2 regions of the Mucilaginibacter terrae genome follow, and region 2 is predicted to be linked to the other one. Evidence: riboswitches for the same ligand, from Rfam matches in the RefSeq annotation. Region 2 holds a riboswitch; the other holds the start of a gene.
The links. Region 2 has a riboswitch for fluoride ahead of eno (phosphopyruvate hydratase). Riboswitches for the same ligand answer to the same signal wherever they lie in the genome.
Positions count from the first base shown of each region.

Region 1: it holds a riboswitch for fluoride, as region 2 does, so the genes downstream of both, QE417_RS10165 (voltage-gated chloride channel family protein) here and eno (phosphopyruvate hydratase) in region 2, are expected to answer to the same signal.

Region 1 is NZ_JAVLVU010000001.1:2,423,614-2,433,453, forward strand. It holds gene QE417_RS10145 (4'-phosphopantetheinyl transferase family protein) at 1-72, shown strand, start outside; gene lipB (lipoyl(octanoyl) transferase LipB) at 76-813, shown strand; gene QE417_RS10155 (SGNH/GDSL hydrolase family protein) at 873-1,517, shown strand; gene QE417_RS10160 (hypothetical protein) at 1,550-2,224, shown strand; gene QE417_RS10165 (voltage-gated chloride channel family protein) at 2,231-3,520, opposite strand; fluoride riboswitch at 3,550-3,616, opposite strand; gene QE417_RS10170 (TlpA disulfide reductase family protein) at 3,892-5,058, opposite strand; gene QE417_RS10175 (PA0069 family radical SAM protein) at 5,172-6,242, opposite strand; gene QE417_RS10180 (hypothetical protein) at 6,414-6,746, opposite strand; gene QE417_RS10185 (SGNH/GDSL hydrolase family protein) at 6,810-7,646, opposite strand; gene QE417_RS10190 (DUF6515 family protein) at 7,797-8,897, opposite strand; gene QE417_RS10195 (outer membrane beta-barrel family protein) at 9,151-9,840, opposite strand, start outside.
Region 2 is NZ_JAVLVU010000001.1:202,737-212,576, reverse strand. It holds gene QE417_RS00980 (molybdate ABC transporter substrate-binding protein) at 1-303, opposite strand, end outside; gene QE417_RS00975 (DsrE family protein) at 336-794, opposite strand; gene QE417_RS00970 (c-type cytochrome) at 805-1,911, opposite strand; gene QE417_RS00965 (DUF305 domain-containing protein) at 2,057-2,509, shown strand; gene QE417_RS00960 (hypothetical protein) at 2,521-2,724, opposite strand; gene QE417_RS00955 (YidH family protein) at 2,791-3,186, opposite strand; gene QE417_RS00950 (sulfite oxidase) at 3,301-4,494, shown strand; gene QE417_RS00945 (voltage-gated chloride channel family protein) at 4,519-5,877, opposite strand; gene QE417_RS23720 (hypothetical protein) at 5,892-6,032, opposite strand; gene eno (phosphopyruvate hydratase) at 6,064-7,170, opposite strand; fluoride riboswitch at 7,348-7,413, opposite strand; gene QE417_RS00935 (DUF932 domain-containing protein) at 7,724-8,791, opposite strand; gene QE417_RS00930 (hypothetical protein) at 8,796-8,969, opposite strand; gene QE417_RS00925 (hypothetical protein) at 8,974-9,102, opposite strand; gene QE417_RS00920 (hypothetical protein) at 9,166-9,783, opposite strand.

The sequences.
Region 1 (9,840 bases), 2.2 Mb from region 2:
GACTTAAATATTGATTATAAAGTAGATTACCTGCAGTACGAAGATTACATGATAGGTTACGTTAAAGCTTAAACCATGAAAAATAAGCAGGTTGAATACCAGGACTGGGGCCTCATTGATTATAAAGAAGCCTGGGACAAACAGGAAAGTATTTTTAGCAAAAGCGTACAGCTTAAAACCGAAATACGCAACCATCAGCAAGCCGTATTGGCCGGAACCGAAGAGGATGGAGAGGAAATACTCACGCCTAACTATCTTATTTTTTGCGAACACCCTCACGTGTACACCTTGGGCAAAAGCGGCAAGGCCGATCACCTGTTGCTTGATGAAGCCGGGCTGAAAGAAAAGGATGCAGTTTACTACCCTATTAACCGTGGTGGCGACATTACCTATCATGGCCCCGGTCAGTTGGTAGTATACCCCATTTTAGACCTTGATAACTTTTTTACAGACATACACCTGTACCTGCGCACGCTGGAAGAAGCTGTTATACAAACCCTGGCTCATTATGGTATAATTTCCGGCCGTTACCCAGGCTATACCGGCGTATGGCTCGACCCTGATAACGAGCAGCGCGCCCGCAAAATTTGCGCTATGGGCGTGCGTTGCAGCCGCTGGGTAACCATGCATGGGCTGGCGCTTAACGTAAATGCCAACCTGAGCTATTTCGGGCACATTGTACCCTGCGGCATTGATGATAAAGCCGTAGCTTCAATGGAGAACGAGTTGGGCCGGAAAGTTGACATGAATGAAGTTAAAGAAATCCTTAAGCGCCATATTTCCGTACAGTTTGGTATGGAGATGATGGGATGAGAAAAATAAACCTGGTAATATTACTGATGGCGTCCTTAATGAGCTGTGCTAATAAAAATATGGATGAAATAGAAATAGCATCTCCAACATACCCGCAGGATGGGTTAAGCTACCTTGCCCTGGGAGATTCCTATACCATTGGCGAAGCAGTACCTGCCGTCTCCTCTTTTCCATACCAGTTGGCCACTGCACTAAATGCGCAGAAAACTAAAGTAACCGCGCCAACTATAATAGCCCGCACCGGCTGGACAACCGACGAATTAATTGCTGCCATTAAAGATAAAGCCCTAACCGGCAAATATGACATAGTGACCCTGCTTATTGGTGTTAACAATCAATATCGTGGCTATAACGCCGATACCTATCGCGCCGAATTTGTACAGCTGCTAACAACCGCAATTACCTATGCCGGTGGCAATAAAAAGCACGTGTTCGTGGTATCTATACCCGATTGGGGCGTAACCCCATTTGCCCAAAGCCGCGACCGTGCACAAATTGCCCGCGAAATTGACCAGTATAATGCCATCAACAAAGAAGAAACCCTAAAAGCAGGAATAACTTACTTTGATATTACCCCCGGCTCGCGCAATGCCGCTGCCGATGCTGCTTTGGTGGCAAGTGATGGCCTGCATCCTTCGGGCAAAATGTATGGCGAGTGGGTAGGGAAGTTGCTGCCTGAGGTTGTGAAAGCGTTTGGTAATTAGCACATTGCCATTACATATCACAAACTATCTAAATGAAATTCCTTATCCCGGTTTTACTTGCTGTATTGCTGGTTAATTGTAAACGCCCGTTTCCAAAAGCTACAAAGGTTGAAAAGCCTGTAGCCAAGCCTGCCTCTGCCCCCAAAGTTGCTCCACCCAATTATATTAAACTGATAGATGTTTACGTGCCGCTGAAATTTGATACGTTGCAGGTGTTTTCATCTAGTAACCTCGACAGTATTGGTTATAAGTACAGAGGTGTTCAGCTAGATAGTACTAATGCTAAAGTACTCGGAAGCAACTGGCAAAACATAGAAAATTACTACGCGAATTTTAAGTTCGATATTGATGAATATAAAGTTGGGCTGATCACGAGGGTGCCGTCAATGTATGAGTCTTCATCAATTACGCTTTTTATATACGATAAAAATAAAAAAACTTTAATCGAAAAACTTGAGCTTGCCGAAAACTGGGGTGATGCAGGAGCCGTTTTTGAAAAGCGGAGCTGGTTGTTTAGAGACAGTAAAGGCAGACTAAAATGCCTTTTGCACCAAAGCTACTACTATGATCCTAAGGTGAATGATGAAGATGCGTCAACAGCTGTTGATGAAAACAACGATTACCTTATCAATCTTCAACATTCAGTAACTGATACGGTTGACCGTAATGCTAAAGTTCTTTTCAATAAAATGAAAAGATTGAGATAGCCCTCTCTAATTCTTTGGAAAAAGCCACTTTCCTTCCGTTCGTTGCGCACTGTAAATTCCGGCATCTCCACTAAAATAATATGCCGTAAAACAAGCTACCGCAAATAATAACGCATGTTCACTTCCAAAAAGTTCAATTCCCATAATGGTACAGGCTAAAGGAGTGTTGGTGGCTCCGGCAAATACAGCTATGAAACCTAAGGCGGCAAACAAACTCACGGGAGCATTGAGCACTCCGGCCAGCATATTACCCAGGGTAGAGCCAATGTAGAACAGGGGTGTTACCTCGCCGCCTTTAAAACCTGTGCCCAGTGTAACCGCTGTATAAATGAGTTTCCATAACCAGCTGAAAAAGTCGGCGCCGTTTTGTTGAAATGCAGATACGATGGTTACCGCTCCCGGATATTCGGCATCAACGCCCAAGCTCAAATAATCGGGCTTGCCCAAAATGAATGTTAAGGCAATAATGATAATCGCACCGCAAACCGGGATAAGCCATTGAATTTTTATAAGCTTTAAAGAGAGCTGTTTTACGCCATGAATAGCCTTAGCAAACGCATAAGCAGCTAAACCAAATATCGCCGAAGCCACAATGGTTTTAAGCAGCAGCCAAAAGTTAATTGTCAGGTGATGCCCGTAAAAATTCTGCCCCGCTGATACATAGCTGATGTGGTAAGGCGTGTGATGTATGCCCCAGGCCGATACGGTAACATCGCCAATTAATCCCGCAATAAGGCAAGGGAGCAAGGCATTGTATTGTATGCGGCCAACGGTAAGTACTTCTAATGCAAAAATGGTTCCGGCCAGTGGGGTGCCAAATACGGCCCCAAAGCCGGCGGCAATGCCTGCTGTGAGTACAATGCGGGTGTCGCTTTCGTTAAGTTTAAACAGGCTTCCTATCGCATTGGCAATGCTGCCGCCAATTTGCACCGCCGTACCCTCGCGCCCTGCCGATCCACCAAATAAATGCGTAATAACGGTGGTAATCAAAATAAGCGGAGCCATGCGTTTAGGCACGCCCGCACCGGGTTGGTGTATCTCATCAATAATGAGGTTATTGCCCCGCTCGGCCGATCGTCCGTATAGCTTATATAAAAAATGTATAACTACGCCCGCCACCGGCAACAGGTATAGCAGCCATGGGTGCGCAAACCGATAATGAATGCTCCAGTTTAACAGCCATAAAAATAGGGTTACCATGCAACCAACGGCCACAGCAACGGGTACGATGATGATCGTCCAGCGGATAACGTAGTATAGTACTGATAACTTAGCCGAACTGATTTTTTTAAACATAAGCCTGCATTGCAATAAATTTAACCATCTATTGGGCAGGCGCTATCAGCTTTTTGAGGGCGGTTCAATTAGGCGAGCACCATCGCCTTTGTGTATGCAGCAAATATAGGTTTATTGAACAATTAATGAAAACATGGTTTTGTGCATTTGATTTCCCCTCTTGAGAGGGTTTGGGGGTGTGTAATTGGGATAAGTGTATAACTGCTTTGATAATACACACCCCTGCCATTACTCGACCCTACACGCCCCCTCTAAAGAGGGGAATTTTATGCTTTGCTATGGTAATAATCAAAAAAAGTAAGCGTTAAACGCTTACTTTAATAACCAATTCAAGCATTGGACGCTTGAATTGGTTATTGCATAAATTAAATTTATTCGCCTTTGCCAGCTTTTTGAGGTGCACTTAATACTTTCAACAATGTCATTTCCAAATCGCCGCCGCGCAGGTTTTTGGCTACTATTTTGCCATCGGGCCCAATTAAAAAATTTTGTGGGATGGATTGTACAAAGTAAAGTGCGGCAGCTTCATTGTTCCAGAATTTCAGGTCGGATACGTGGGTCCAGGTCAAACCATCGTCTTTAATAGCTTTAAGCCATGCCGCTTTACCATCAGGCCGGTCTAATGATACGCCCAATACGGTAAAGTTCCGGTCTTTAAACTTGTTAAATACCCTCACCACGTTAGGATTTTCCTGGCGGCAAGGGCCGCACCATGATGCCCAAAAATCAATCAGCACATATTTACCTTTAAATGAAGACAGGCTAACAGGTTTACCATCTACATCATTCTGTGTAAAATTGGGAGCTACGGCACCTATGGCAGTTGCCTTCAATGCTGCAAAAGAGGCTTTGAGTTGTTGCCCTTGCGGCGAGTCTTTCAGTTTTTGCGATAAGCTATTATACAAAGGTTCGATCACATTTGCATCAGCCGATGGACCACCCATGGAGCTAACCGCCATCAGGCTTAAATAGCTGTACGGGTGGCCAAGAATATATTCTTTCAGGAATTTTTCGCGCTCCAGTTGTATGGCCTTAAACTTATCCTGCATGGTGTTTTGATACACATTGCTTTGGCGTTGCTCCGGAGAAGCAGCCTGTACTTCGGTATAAATTCTTTCGGCACGGGCATACAGCGGTGCCAGCAAAGTGTTCAGTTCTTCGTTATCCCTGTTTATTTCCGAACCCGTAATTTTGGCTTTTGATACCGAATCGGTAGCGGCAATGTACATATCCCCTTTTTCGAGGTAGAGGTTTAGCACATCATCAGTTTTGCTGATGCCGCTAAAACCCACGCCACGGTGGTCTAATACCATTAATGCACTTGTTGGGTTGTTTATTTTGCCGGCAAATTGAAACGTTCCGTCAACCAGGGTGGTAGAGTCTACTTGTCGGGCTTGCCCTTGTTGGTAAACAAGGTAAACACGGTAGGGCTGCTTCACCGTATTTAGTTTACCATTAATAGTAAAGGCTTCGGGCGTTTGTGCTAACGCTACCGACGGCAGCAAGGCAGTTATATACAGGGCAATTTTTTTTAACATCAGTGTTCTTTATCAATAACCATTAACGACAGAAATACAATTTTGGTACAAGCCCTAATCTGCCATAATATTGGTTCAAAATTACGTTTTATTTAAATCATCAGCACAGCATCTCAAAACAGGGTAACCTGCCTGCCGGTTTTGGGTGTAAATATTGATAAATCATATCCGGGCATTTCCCTGCCTGCCAGGTACTTTTTACAGGCCATGCGGTATAGCTGGTGTATAGATTCGGCCACTTCGCCATCGCCGCTCATGCGGCGGCCAAATTCGCTGTCGTTTAGCTTACCATCGTGGCACTCGCGTATGAGGTTCAATACTTTTTCGGCCCTGTCGGGAAAGGTTTTGTGTATCCAATCAACAAACAATTCGGCTATAGAGCCATTGAGCCGCACTATGGTAAACCCTGCCGAAACTGCTCCGCGATTTGCTGCCGCCCTGATGATGGCAGGCACCTCGTTACTGTTTAAGCCGGGAATAATAGGTGCCGTCATTACCCGTACAGGTACACCAACCTGTGTTAGTTTTTCAATAGTATTTAAGCGCCCTACCGAGGTGACGGTACGGGGTTCGAGCTTTTGGCGCAACTGTTCATCGAGCGAGGTAATGGAAACATTTACGTGGATGAGTTTAAGTTTAGCCAGTTCGCTTACCACATCAATATCACGTAAAATGAGGTTGTTTTTGGTGATAATGCTTACCGGGTGTTTGTACTGTAAAAACACTTCGAGCAGGCGGCGGGTAATTTGCAAATCGCGCTCAATAGGCTGGTAACAATCGGTATTGCCCGATAGTACAATGGGTACGGGTTGATACCTGCGGCGATTAAAATATTCTTCGAGCAGTTCGGGCGCATTGCGCTTTACTATGATCTTGCGTTCAAAATCAAGGCCCGCGCTAAAGCCATAATATTCGTGGCTGTTACGGGCATAACAGTATACACAACCATGCTCGCAACCCTGGTAAGGGTTAATGGAGTGCATGTGGCTTAAATCGGGACTGTTGCTCTTGCTTACAATACTTCTGGGGTTTTCTTCAAATATTTGTGTTTTGCTGTTATGCAGTAACGGCTCGTCCAAACCCTCAATATGCTCGGCTACATACTTGTTTTGCAGGAACTTATTATGTGTATTTACCTGTGCCCCTCTCCCCCTAAAAAACTCGCTGTTTGCCTCAAATGCCATGAAACAAATTTGCTAATTTATTTAGCAACAACACAAGGAATATCAGTATTTTTTATTCGTCAACTAAGTAGTCAAGCTCCCGATTCACTAAATCGTATATATCAGATGAGGGAATATCAAGTTCTTCATAACTATCAGCCAAAACTTCTAAAGTAACATCCTTAAACTTTATTATGTAGTGCTTATAATGCGAGAATAAACTTTCTGAATGCTGGGAATGGATACTATTTTGCTTAGACAATTTGCCCAAGGTGAATAATGCACTTCGAAGAAGCCATAGAAGCCAAGTCCATAATCCATGTAAGGATGACCAGCTTCATCATTTGGATATCCATATTTATACTGCCTGTACTTAAACTTGAGTATACTTACCACTTCTTTTCTTTTTTCTAAAGCAAGATATAATTCATGTTGCGTCGACAGTAAAAAATTCTCGTACATAAATACGTATTCTCTTTTTAGTGCTATCTCCTTAACTTTTGGTTGCCGTTTAAATAAATTCATATTCTAAGTGTGTTTAAGCCCTCCCTGTACAAATCTACTTATAAGCAAATAGATGAATAATCGTTACTTTATCTTCTTCATCACCTTAATCAGCATACCGGCAATAATTTCATTTCCTTTATCAGATGGATGCAAGCCATCGTAAGTCATATTAATAGCTTCAGGTGGATAAGGGTATCCGTCGGTTTCGGCATTAAAAGGGATGTTGGTGTAGGCCGGGTATTTAAAGTTTTGGTATTGATGGGTTAAGGAATCTTTTAAGCGCTTAAACTTTACTGCATACTTAACATCCAGTTTGCTGTTATGATAAAGGTCAACTACCTCGTAATTTTCCAGTTTGGCAATAGCTTTTACAGCTTCGGCAAATTGCTCAAGGGTTTGGCCTTCTTTTTCTTTGTACGAGCCCCATGCATTGTTTTTAGGATTGCGGATATATACAAAATCGCCACGTTGCATGGGGGTAATTAGTATAACACGGGCTTGCGGATTGAGGCTTTTCAGTTTATCGGTAATGATGCGGTAGGCGCCGTATACAGTTTGTAAGCCTGTGCTGTTTTGGTAATCGGCCATGGTTCCCCGTTTGCCGCCGTGCCACCAGTCGTTGGTGCCTAAAAACACGGTGTAAACATCGGCCTTTTGCAGATTTAGCTTTTCTATTTCTTTGGCAATGCGTACCACCGTCCAGCCGTTATGGCCCTGGTTGGTGTAATGCAGGTAGGGCAACTGCTCGGTAACGCGGGTAAGGTAGCCTTTGGTTATACGGTCGCCGGTTTCATTGGTGTGATCGTTCAGGTAAGTTATCGAATCACCTATGGCTGTCCAGCTGATTTGTTTTTGGGGGATGAATGATGTTGCAGCAATTAAAAACAGCACCAGCAAAAAATATCGATAAAATTTCATACGTTATAAATGTTGCACTAAATATAAAGGCAACATTATAATATGGCATCCTGCTGTATGCTGTTGGTTGCTTTAAAGCATCTACATTAAAAGAAAAAGGTGCGACCATATAGCCGCACCCCACTCTAAAAAACTATCAATCATTACTTATTACTGGTCATCGGGTTCATCATCGGGCACACCGGTTACCACGTAGATAATTTTACCGTTGGCATCACGTTGCTCGTGCAAATAAACGCCATCGGGGGTAAGCCAATATTTTTCGCCGTTAATTTTTACTTTACGGGTATCGTTTGGCAATTCATCAATTACATCGCCAATTTCGGGGTAAGCACTGTTATCGTTACCATTTACCTGGGCATTATCAGTGTTAAGTTCACCATCTTTACCCATTACACGATACACTAACCGGCCGCTGCCATTGGTTACCGCCTGGTAGTATACACCGTTCGATTCATAGTACTGTACACCGTCAATTGTAATCGACTCGGCATCATCGGGCAAACGGTCAAGTTCGGCACCAACAGGAGGCTCAACTACGGTGTACTGATTATTTAAGTTTTGGTAATAAAAACCATTACTATAATAGTACCATGATGAGCCCCAGTAAAACGGATAGTAACCGTAAGGCAATACACCAATGCTTAAACCTATGCGCGGATAATAGTAACTATTGTAATACCCGCGATAGTTATGATAAAAGCCACGATATGGGTTGCCATAATAGGCTCTAACCCCACCACGGTAATAACTACGGCCGCTAAAATAGCTACGGCCACCAATACCACGGTAATTGTAACCGGGGCGAACACCGCCACGGAAACTATACGTATTACCTGATCTAAAGCCTCCGCGGGCTCCATTATAACTTCCTCTCGATCCTCCGTAAACGCGGTTGTTATCAAAATTTCCGCGAGGCGAGTTACCAAAGTTGCCACCTGCATTTGGCCTTACACCATAGTTTTGACGACCTTGTGTATTACCTCTTTGTGAGAAATTACCACCTGGGTTACCTCTTTGTGAGAAGCTGCCGCCTGAGTTTCCGCGTGGTGAAAAACCGCCTCCGCCAAAACCGCCGCGAGAGCCACCACCGAAACCACCGCCACGAGAACCGCCTCCGCCGCTAAATCCGCCACGACCGCCGCCACCGCCACCACCTCTGCTTCCTCGCTGAGCATCGGCCGATAGGGTAAACAGAACTGTTAAAGCGCTTAACCCTATGCTCAATAAATATTTATTTAAACTTTTCATGTATGTATGTTAGAAAGAAACGTTACTACCCGCACACAGCAGGCTTTTTGTTAATTTTAAATTTTCGACTATTTAAACATTCAACGGTTTAATAACCTTATAAAAATTAACATTTTATTTGGTCGGTTAGCCCAGCCACATTACACTACAAGTATCAATTACAAAGCCATTAAACCCTGCTCTATACACAAAAAAGCCATCTCCCGGTCATTTATCCGAAAGATGGCTGTATATGGTTTCTTTGTAATATGGTTTAGCTGCCCGATTTAACCCGGCTCTTTTCGCTATCGGCACCGCTTTGGTGGCGGCGGGCCTGTATTTTGGTATTACCAAAGTTGTAGGTAAAGGTTAATCGTGCTACGCGGGTTTCATTTTTTTGGTAAACGTTAAAGTTTAAGTTACCCTGGCGCACATTTAAATTTTGCTCGCGGGTGTTAAACACATCGGTTACCGAAAATTTTAAGGTAGCTTTTTTTGCTGCGAATGACTTGCTGATACCAGCATCCAAACCATATTGATGGCCTATTTGAAACAAGCCATATGTTAAAGGCGATTGATAATTAAAAGTACCTTCCAATTTTACAGTTTTACTTAGTAAAAAGGTATTTATTGAATTTCCCTGTAAAGCAAACTGGCCATTATCAATACCGGTGGCCGGCGATTTAAAGCCCAGGTAAAAACCTGTTATGTTGTTATTCATGCTCCACCATTTGGTAAGTTTAAACGGAGCGCTCAGGTTAGCATTGTATGAGTTTTGCTCAGCTAAGTTTTCGCGGGTTATAAAGGTTACCTTTTGAGCATCAATCTGCTTGGGTATCTCTACCATTACATCGGTAGTTTTGCTATAACCCAAGGTAAGATTGTAGGTTTTTTTAAAGGTATACGATAACTCGAACGAATTGGTAAATTGAGGTTTAAGATTAGGGTTACCTTGCTGATAGGT
Region 2 (9,840 bases):
CAGTATGCCCGGTGGCAAGGTTTCGGCAAATACACGCTGGTATTGCGGGTATTGTTTTTTGAACGCGGCCAGCAGGTCGTCTATACACATGAACTGATTTCCGGCAAAGAATACCACCAGTTGCGGGTCGTTAATGTCGCCGAACAGATCGGGTACATTGTCGACTCCCGGGACGGTAAATTGCACCTTGCTTTCAGGCGGGGTATTCCAGGGTGGATCAAATCGGTGATCCTGTGCTTTTACCTGGCTACTCAAGGCTGTTATTGCTGTTATTGCAAATGTTATTTTTTGAAGATATTTCATGATGGTTTATATAAATTGAATGAGGATGCTTATTAGGGATGTACAGTAGCCCAGCCTTCGTATTGGCGGATGATGATCTCACCGTTGCCGCTCGGCACATAGGAGATGAATGGAAACAGGTCGGCTTTGTCAATTTTCCTTTCCTTGATCGTGTTATCGCACTGTGCCAGCACCACTCCCTTTGCCTGTAGGTCCTTTAAAGTTTGCTCATAGGCGCTACTTTTCATGTAAACAGCCACGCCGTCACCAAAAGCGATCAGTTCAACATGGAGTTTACCTTTTAGTCTTGGATCTTCCAGCGCGTTATTGATGTTCCTTAACGTCCCCTTGATCTTTTTATCATCGCCGGAATTGATGATGTAAAGCGCATCGTAATGCTTGAGCTTTGCGGTTGCGCCCGTAAAGGCGGCGGGATCGGTTTGTTGTGCTTTAACAGTTTTTGTGAAAGCGGTCAGCGCGAAGGCTGCTAAAATGATGATGTACTTTTTCATGGTTCTTATTTTATGATTTGATGATTGATGCTTGTTTTTGTGCGTCTTTGATGGGTTTGAACGGCCCGTATTTATGCTGCTTCTCGCTGAACTGGTCGGCGTAAGGCCCGAACGGGAAATCGATCGGTTTCTTTTTCAGGTCTTTCCAGTCATGTTGCTGATCCTTATGAGGGCGCGGCTGGGAGTTAACAAAGGCGCCAACGTTCCAGGCCTCTTCATCTGTTAATTGCGGACTATGATATGAAGCGCCATATGGCATATTGTTTTTCACAAAACCTGCAAAATTGGTCAGCCTGTACATGCCTGCGCCATCGTTATAGCTGTGCTTTCCCCATAACGGCGGATTGGCGTAGGTTTTTTTATCGGCGTTAAGCAGGCCCTCGCCATTAGCACCATGGCAGCTTTGGCATTTCATCATAAACACTTCCTTGCCCTTGGCCGGGTCTGCTGCCTGGTCCATGAATGCCAGCTTTTCTGTTGCATTTCCAAATAGTTTCTGACCTTTCTTTACGTCCTTGCCGATCCACTTCATGTAAGCCAACATGGCCTGGATCTCTTTACTGGATGGGTTAGGTACTTTACCGGCCAAACTACGCTCGAAGCATTCAGCGATGCGTTCTTCAGGCTGCTCCACCCTGCCACTCCTGTTGCTCAGTTTTGGATAACTAGCAATAAAGCTGGCATAATTATTACCGAAAAGGCGTGACCCGGCATCAAGGTGGCAGTTCTGACAATTCATCCCGTTAGTGATCTTCGCGATGCTGCCTTGAGGGCCAAAATATCTGGCGGTATGTGCTACAAGCTCCCTGCCATATTTGATCATCTCGCCATCTTTACCGGCAGGTATCGTATTATCATTTGGAGCTTTCCATGCATCAGCCGGAATAGGGCGTGGTGTCGTACCGGCAGAGGCTTCGGTAGATGGAATGGTAACTGGTTGGTCGGATCTGCCATTTATCTTCTGGGAATCCTTACCAGGTAAATGACCAGTTGGTACTATCAATGTCACGATCACCACTATTATACAAACCGCAAACAAAACACTTACGGTAATTAAGGCCTTTGATACTTTTACCAAGGCTTTGGTCACTTCTCTATTTTCGTCTTGCTGTTTCATTTTGTTTGTTGGTTGATACATCAAAAGTACAAGCGAAAAAGGCTGAAGTTATATCACAAAATTTGATGATTGATAACCTGTGGTTATGGTATCTTAACAAATGAACATTTTAGAAACAGTTGGGTTTTACCATAAAAGATCGATCATGAATAAAAAAGTCTATACACGTTTCCTGATCATGCTTGCGCTGTCATTCATGATCATGTATGCCGTTATGTATCTTAATGTGTATGAGTGGGATCATATTTATCTTAACCTGACCAGATTTTACATGACCTTACTGATGATCTGCCCGATGGCAGTTCTAATGTTGATGATGATGCGCAATATGTATACCGATCGAAAGAAGAATTTTTTGATCATGGTATTCAGTATTGTCATTTTCGGCACTGCCTTATGGGGCGTAAGACTTCAAATCGCTGTGGGCGATATCCAGTGGATGAAGGGCATGATACCGCATCACTCTATAGCGGTCCTGACCAGTAAAAACGCCGAACTCAAAGACCCGGAGGTGCGCAAACTGGCGGATAGTATTGTTAAGGCACAGCAGGCAGAGATCATACAAATGAAGAAGATGATCGAAAGGCTTGAGCGATAGTTCAGAAAGAATTACTTCTGATAATGGTCTTCAATAGCCTGCCCAATAATATTGGCGGACTCTTGCGAGATATCACCGTTAACAATACTCCATGAATTATCACCATTATTTATAAGTGTGATCGTTCCGCTATCTGTCTCCACGGCAAATGTTTCGTCCTGGTGCGTCACTTTATATTGCTGATCGGAACCGCCAGGTATCGTAGCGGATACCATAAATTCAGAATGTATTCCCATGTTTATTTAACCATAAAGCATAGAAATTGTTCCACAAGGAGTTTATCAGGTATTGGGTAAAAGATACCAAAGCAGCAACCCGCTGACCAGTACTATCGCAACGGTCAGCAAAAGCGATAAGGCGAACGAAGGAAAGTAGGTATTTCTAAGCAATTGTTTTTCAATACGTCGATACCTGAAATAACTTAACAAGGCCATCAGGGCACCGATAGCGACGAGTATGATCCCGATGGTCGCGGAAAAGCCCTTCCCTGGCAGAACGATCTTGTCAGTAATAACGAGGGATAATTGCTTGACGAACAAGCTGAATTTTACGACTACAAACCCAAAACCCATTAAAGCGATACTTGTCCTGATCCAGGCCAAAAAGGTGCGTTCATTGGCCAGATGATCACCGGGATTGATCTTTTCTTTGTTCGTGTTTGCGCTTGGTATTTCCATAAGATCTAAGCAATTGAAAAGCTGATTTGTTGGCAACCGGTCGAGATTGCCTGTTCAAACAAAATGCACTGCCGATCCTTAATTATTTAACACTCCAATCAAAATCGGTCAATTATGGATAAGGCGCAAAATAACGGAACGAACAATAACGGACGACGTGCTTTCCTGAAAGGGACAGTTCCCGTCATGGCAACCGCAATCATTCCGGGAATCGCTTCAGCGAGTAACGCAGATAAAGGATCTGAACCATCCTTCCCGGGCCTAATCATCAGGGAAAAGGAACCGGTCAATTTTGAATTCCCTTTTCCGATGCTTTCCAGTTTGATCACGCCCAATAACCAGTTCTTTATACGAACCCATTTTCCCATTCCGAAGTTGCAGGCAAAAGAATGGAAAGTAGCCATCGGAGGCCATGTTAATAGAGAGATCACCTTAACCTATGATGAGTTACGTGCTTTACCCGCTAAAAAAGTGATGGCGATACTGGAGTGCGCCGGTAACGGGCGAGCCAACCTGGCTCCAAAGGTAAAGGGCTTATTGTGGGAACAGGGTGCCGTCGGAAACGCAGAATGGACAGGTGTGCCACTTTCTGTAGTATTGGAAAAGGCCGGTATAAAGCCGGGCACAGTGGAAATCATTTTAGAAGGGGCAGATAAGGGCGAAGTTTCGGAAGAACCCAAATCTCCCGGTGCTATCCACTTCGCCAGAAGTTTACCGCTTACCAAAGCGATGCAGGCGGAAGTGATACTTGCCTATCAAATGAACGGAAAGGATCTTAGCCCCGAGCATGGGTACCCGGTAAGAGCGATCATCCCAGGCTGGTATGGCATGGCTTCCGTAAAGTGGCTTACCAAAATAACCGCGGTGGACAAGCCATTTGATGGCTACTGGCAAACCCTGGAATATGCTTACTGGAAACGCACTGATGACCAGCCGACACTGACCGCAGTGACCGAGGTACAGGTCAAAGCAGAGATCGCCAGACCTGCGCTAAGCGAGGTGGTCCCTGCAGGTAAAACATACCGGGTGCATGGTGCGGCCTGGTGCGGAGAAAATGAAGTAGCAAAAGTCGAGGTCAGCCTTGATGAAGGCGTAACCTGGCAACCGGCAAAATTATTAGGCAAGCACGTTAAGTTCGCCTGGCGGCTTTGGGAATACAACTGGCAGGTTCCTGCGGGCGAGAACCAGTATAAGCTGATGTCAAGGGCGACCGACAGTCAGGGAAATACGCAACCTATGGAACACGATAAGGATCGCAGGACCTATATGGTCAACAAGATCGTGACCGTTAAAATAGAGGCGCGGTAAAACCGCGCCCCGTCTTTGCAGTTATTACTTTAGAAACCGTTCATACCAATGCGGCCGGCTTTTACCCAGGTCACCCAAAGCGGAGTCGGGCGTTATACCGGCATTCAGCAATTTGGGGACAGCGATCCTTTGCGCGCTGTAAATGCCCGAATGGCCACTGAATAAATAGGCCGTAAAACAAGCGATCGCAAAATAAAGCACGTGTTCCCCGCCAAACAGTTCTACTCCCATGACCGTACAAGCCAGCGGCGTATTGGTCGCGCCGGCAAACACGGCAATAAATCCCAGCGCTGCAAATAAGCCCACCGGTGCATGCAATACATTAGACAACGTGTTACCCAAGGTAGCCCCTATATAAAATAAGGGGGTTACTTCTCCGCCTTTAAATCCAGAGCCAAGCGTGACGGCCGTATAGATCATTTTCCAAAACCAACTGAGCAGGTCTGCACCTCCGGTATGGAAAGCCGACTGGATCGTAACGGCCCCGGGATACTCTGCAGCAACACCAAGGCTCAGGTAGTCAGGTTTTCCGTTGAGATAGGTCAGCGCGATAATGACCAGGCCACCCGCAACAGGGATCAGCCATTTCAACCGTATAAAATGACCTGAAACGACCTTGATCGCGTGAACTAGTGAAGAGAACAAAGCGCTGGACATCCCAAATGCCGCGGACGCTAACATCACTTTCAGCATTAACAGACCATCAAAAGGAAGATAAGCTGATAAAGGGTATGCCTCATGCCGAAAGGCGCTGATCTGGTAGGCCGTATGGTGAACTCCCCAGACTGCTACCGTGTAGTCCCCGGCGACAGCGCCGATCAGTGCAGGCAGTAATGCGTTATACTGCATACGCCCTATGGCCAAGACCTCCAGGGCGAACAGCGCACCTGTCAGCGGTGTACCGAATACGGCACCGAACCCGGCGGCAACTCCGGACGTGAGCAATAACTGCATATCCTGAACGGACAGTCGGTACCACTTTCCAAATAAATGGGCAATGCTTCCGCCAATCTGTACCGCGGTACCTTCACGACCGGCAGAACCACCGAACAAGTGTGTCAATACCGTGGTCAGTAGAATGATCGGTGACATTTGCGGCGGGACGCCCCCGCCTGGTTCGTGTATCTCCTCCATGATCAGGTTGTTGCCTTTTTCGGAAGACCTGCCGACCGAGCGATAGATCAGGTGGATCAGTACCCCGGCCAGCGGGAGCAAAAATAGAAGCCAGGGATGATGGAACCGGTAATTGATGGCCAGGTCCAGTATCCATAGAAACAAGGCGACCATACTTCCGATAGCGACAGCTACCGGAAGTATAAGCAAGCTCCACCTGATCAGTTCTTTGATGATCTGGTAGCGCTCCGAGGTGATGAGAGCTTTCATATACTGATCTGCTGCTACCGTTTAAAAGTTTCGATCCCTGCAAAACGGGCTTTGCTACCCAGTTCCTGTTCGATGCGTAAAAGCTGATTGAATTTGGAGACCCGCTCCGAGCGGCAGCCACTTCCCGTTTTGATATGCCCGGCATTGGTGGCCACCACCAGGTCAGCGATGGTCGTGTCCTCTGTCTCACCCGCTTCGGTGAGAGATAAAACAGTGGTAGCCGTTCTGCTGCGCCAGTGCTACAGCTTGCAAGGTCTCTGATACCGTGCCTATCTGATTAAGCTTGATCAACACGCTGTTCCCGATACCCCGATCGATACCTTCCTGAATGATCGAAGGGTTCGTGCAAAATATATCATCGCCGACCAGTTCCACTTCGCTGCCCAGCTGATTGGTCATGATCTTCCAGCCATTCCAGTCGTTTTCGCCCAAACCGTCCTCTAAAAGCACGATAGGATAAGTTCGGATCCATTTTGCCCAGAGATCGACCATCTCTTCCGAGCTATAACGCTGCTGGTTACTCTTGTACATTTTGTAATGACCATTGTCCCACATCTCACTGGTGGCCGGGTCCAGGCAAACAGAGATATCCTCTCCGGGTTTGTACCCGGCTTTCTGAATAGCTTCCAAGATCACTTCGATGGCCTCTTCGTTGGAGCTGAGGTTGGGTGCAAAACCGCCTTCATCGCCCACACCGGTGTAATAGCCCTTATTCGACAAGAGCTTTTTTAGCGTATGAAATACTTCTTCGCCCATGCGGATACTTTCTTTAAAGTTCGGCGCATGGTGCGGAGCGATCATGAATTCCTGAAAGTCTAGGTTATTGTCCGCGTGACGTCCACCGTTGATCACGTTCATACACGGGACCGGCATCACATAGGTATCGCGCTCGATAAGCTGACGGTAAAGGGGGATCTTTTTGGATACAGCGTTCACCCGCGCAAAGGCGATCGAAGCGGCCAGAATGGCGTTAGCGCCTAACCGGGCCTTATTGGGTGTTCCGTCCAGGTCGATCAGCACCTGATCAAAGGATGCCTGATCAGCGAATGCGGAGCCGATAAGTGCACGCTTTACTTCCTGATTGATACCGGCCACTGCTTTTTCAACGCCCTTGCCCTGATAGCGGCTTTGGTCGCCGTCGCGTAGTTCCACCGCTTCTTTCTCGCCGGTGCTGGCACCCGATGGTGAGATCCCCCTTGCTGTTGAGCCATCTTCTAGAGTGATCTCCGCTTCAACGGTCGGATTACCTCTTGAATCCAAAACTTCCCTGGCCATAATGTTCTTGATGTTCATTTTATGTTGTTTTTAAAAGTTTAAATCGCATGGACAAAACCATGAACTGATGCCGGAACAATGAGCAGGGAGGTGACCTGGCTAAATGCGAGACGGGATAGAAAAGGGATTGAAGTACCGCTGATCATTCACCTACAATAATGTTCACGACAAGACCTGCAAGGTTTCATCTATGCTATAATTGTAGGCGTCATCAGCACGAGGCGGTTATTTTGAACGGAAGACACCATTTCCGTTTAAATCATAACAATCAAAACGCTATTTGTTTTTAAAAAATATGAGCATACAATAGATATGTTAGGAATGAGTTATTTTAGTGCTGGATAATTGGTCGATGTCAAATTGGACACAGTTTGTGTCCAGTTTGCTGTTGATATGATAAGGTCTGGCCAGTTATCATTTTTGAATATAAACTTGGCTCAAAATAAAGCGCCCCCTGTTTTCACCAAAAATCATCATCGATACGGAAACAGGGGGCGTCCTAAATGGGCGGGCGATAGCCCGCCGTCCGGCAATTTTTGAAAACAAGGGGGATTGCTCCCCCTTGTTGGCTTTAGTTAAATATTAGTGCCTCATTGCCTCGCGTAGCGAAATCCCGGCAAAGATTAAAGGCGGTTTGTGCCCGCTGTTTGGCGGTGCCGTCCATGATGGATTTAAACTTCGCTTCCTCGCTTTTGAAACTGCGTACATTCTGAAAATACCCGGTTACCGCATTATAAGCACCAAATACCGTTCCTGCAGTCGTATCGATCTGTTGCGTCGGGCTGGCTAAAGCGTATTCATAAACGCTGTCAACAATGTTTGTGTAATGCGTAGAAAGCTGTTCAAACCTGCTTTCGGCTAAATGTTCTAATACCTCTTTATTAGGTGCCATAGCAATCTGTATCAGCTTTCTCACTTCACGGTCTGTAATGCGGACTTTTGCCCACTGGTTAAACAAGCCTTCCATTTCCTGGCTCAACTCACGGCTGATGCCCATGAGCGTATGCGCTTGTTTTAACCGCTCGGCAGCAGACGCGGTATGCCGTATCTTAATTGCTCCTGAATGATTCCGCATAGCAGCATTAAGCGTGTTATTACATACAATTCTGATAGGCGTAAAAGCTGCGGTTATACTGCCTAAACCATCATGCGAAGTGGTCAAAAACAAGTATTGCTCTATCCAGTCCTTGACACCTACACGGATATAATCAGGCAGCTTGGCGGTTATGAATACTCGTTCGCCGTTGCCTAATGCGCCTGCGGTCTCGTACAAAATACCATCACTACCGCCGACAATGGCGTCAAAGAACGAAAACGCATCACGGTTTTGCACAACTTCATAGTCATTGCCGACTACACCTAAAACCTGCTCCGTGTCTGCCCTTACGGTGGCAAAGAAATTCGGTACTTCTATTTCAGGAATGATCATATCGTCGCTGCCTTCACCCAAATGGTTGGCAGTATCATAAGTAAACAAAGGACGTTTTTCTACAATGTAGTCCAAACCCGCATGCTGTATCGCTTCGCTGCTGGTCGGGTAGCGGTCAATGATCTGCCCTAAACCGTGCCAGGCTTTTTCCTTTACGCTCATAAAGCTGTGTTTGCCTGTTTTCTGATTGAAATTGATCTGATGTGCCATTGCTTTAATTTTTTGTAGTTCTTGTATTCATGGGTATGATCTCGGTGCGCAGCACCTGTACATTGCCAGTGCTCGTAATTTTTACGTCGCTGTTTTGCAGTTCTGCAATAGCGTCGTGTATGTTAGGGTGCGTGGTTTGAATGGCCACTTTCACCAGTATGAAAATTTTGTCTTCCATTGCCTTAATATTGATAGGTGTTCAAAAAATCACGGAATTCCATTTGAAATTGTGCGGGGTTCTCCTGCGCCAGTTGTTCGGCGTAACCTTCCCAAAATAGCTGGTCGGTCAGTTCTATAAATTGCTCGTACATGGGAGTAGCTGTTTTGATGAAACTTAAAAATGCCCCCGGCTAAACGCCGGGAGCAATACCTGTTCAGGCGTTCGGAAAAACGATGTTAGCCTCGATGTCGGCCAGTTTTTCGTGGCAGGCATCAAAAATGAACTGTGCCACCATGCGGATAAGGTTCGGCGTGTTAGTGACGAATTCGCGGCGTTTATCATCCTGAATGATGAGTTTGCAGCCTTGGTAGGGGTTGCTTTCCAGTTCGTCGTTCTCTTCCTGTAATTGCACCTCAAAATCTTCTAAGGTCTTAATTCGGGCTATCAGGGCCAAACGCTGGATAGACAAGCGGTGCAGGTCATTCACGGATTTGAGCGTTTGCTCTAAATTCAGCGCGAACTTTTTAGGCTCAAATTTTACTTCTTCCGTTTTAGCGGGTTCGGCCTGTGCTTCGGCTTTCACTTCTTCGGTGGCTGGCTGGTTTGCAGCGTTAATGGGTTGGTTATCCACTGTAGCGGTGCCACTGGGCGCAGCCTGGGCAGGCGCAGGTTCCGCAGTTTGTGAATTTTCGGCGGGCTGTTCATTGGTAGTGTTTGCATGTTCTTTGGCTTCTTTGCCTGTAAGGCTTGGGCGGTTTGTAGTTCTGTTAGCTTCGTTTGCTTTTGCTGCTGCAACTTGTACACCGTTTGCATTTTTTTCTGCTGTTTTCATCTTAGAAGATTTTAAAGGGTTAAAAAATTTGTTTTTCGTTTCCCTCTTTTCCCGAAG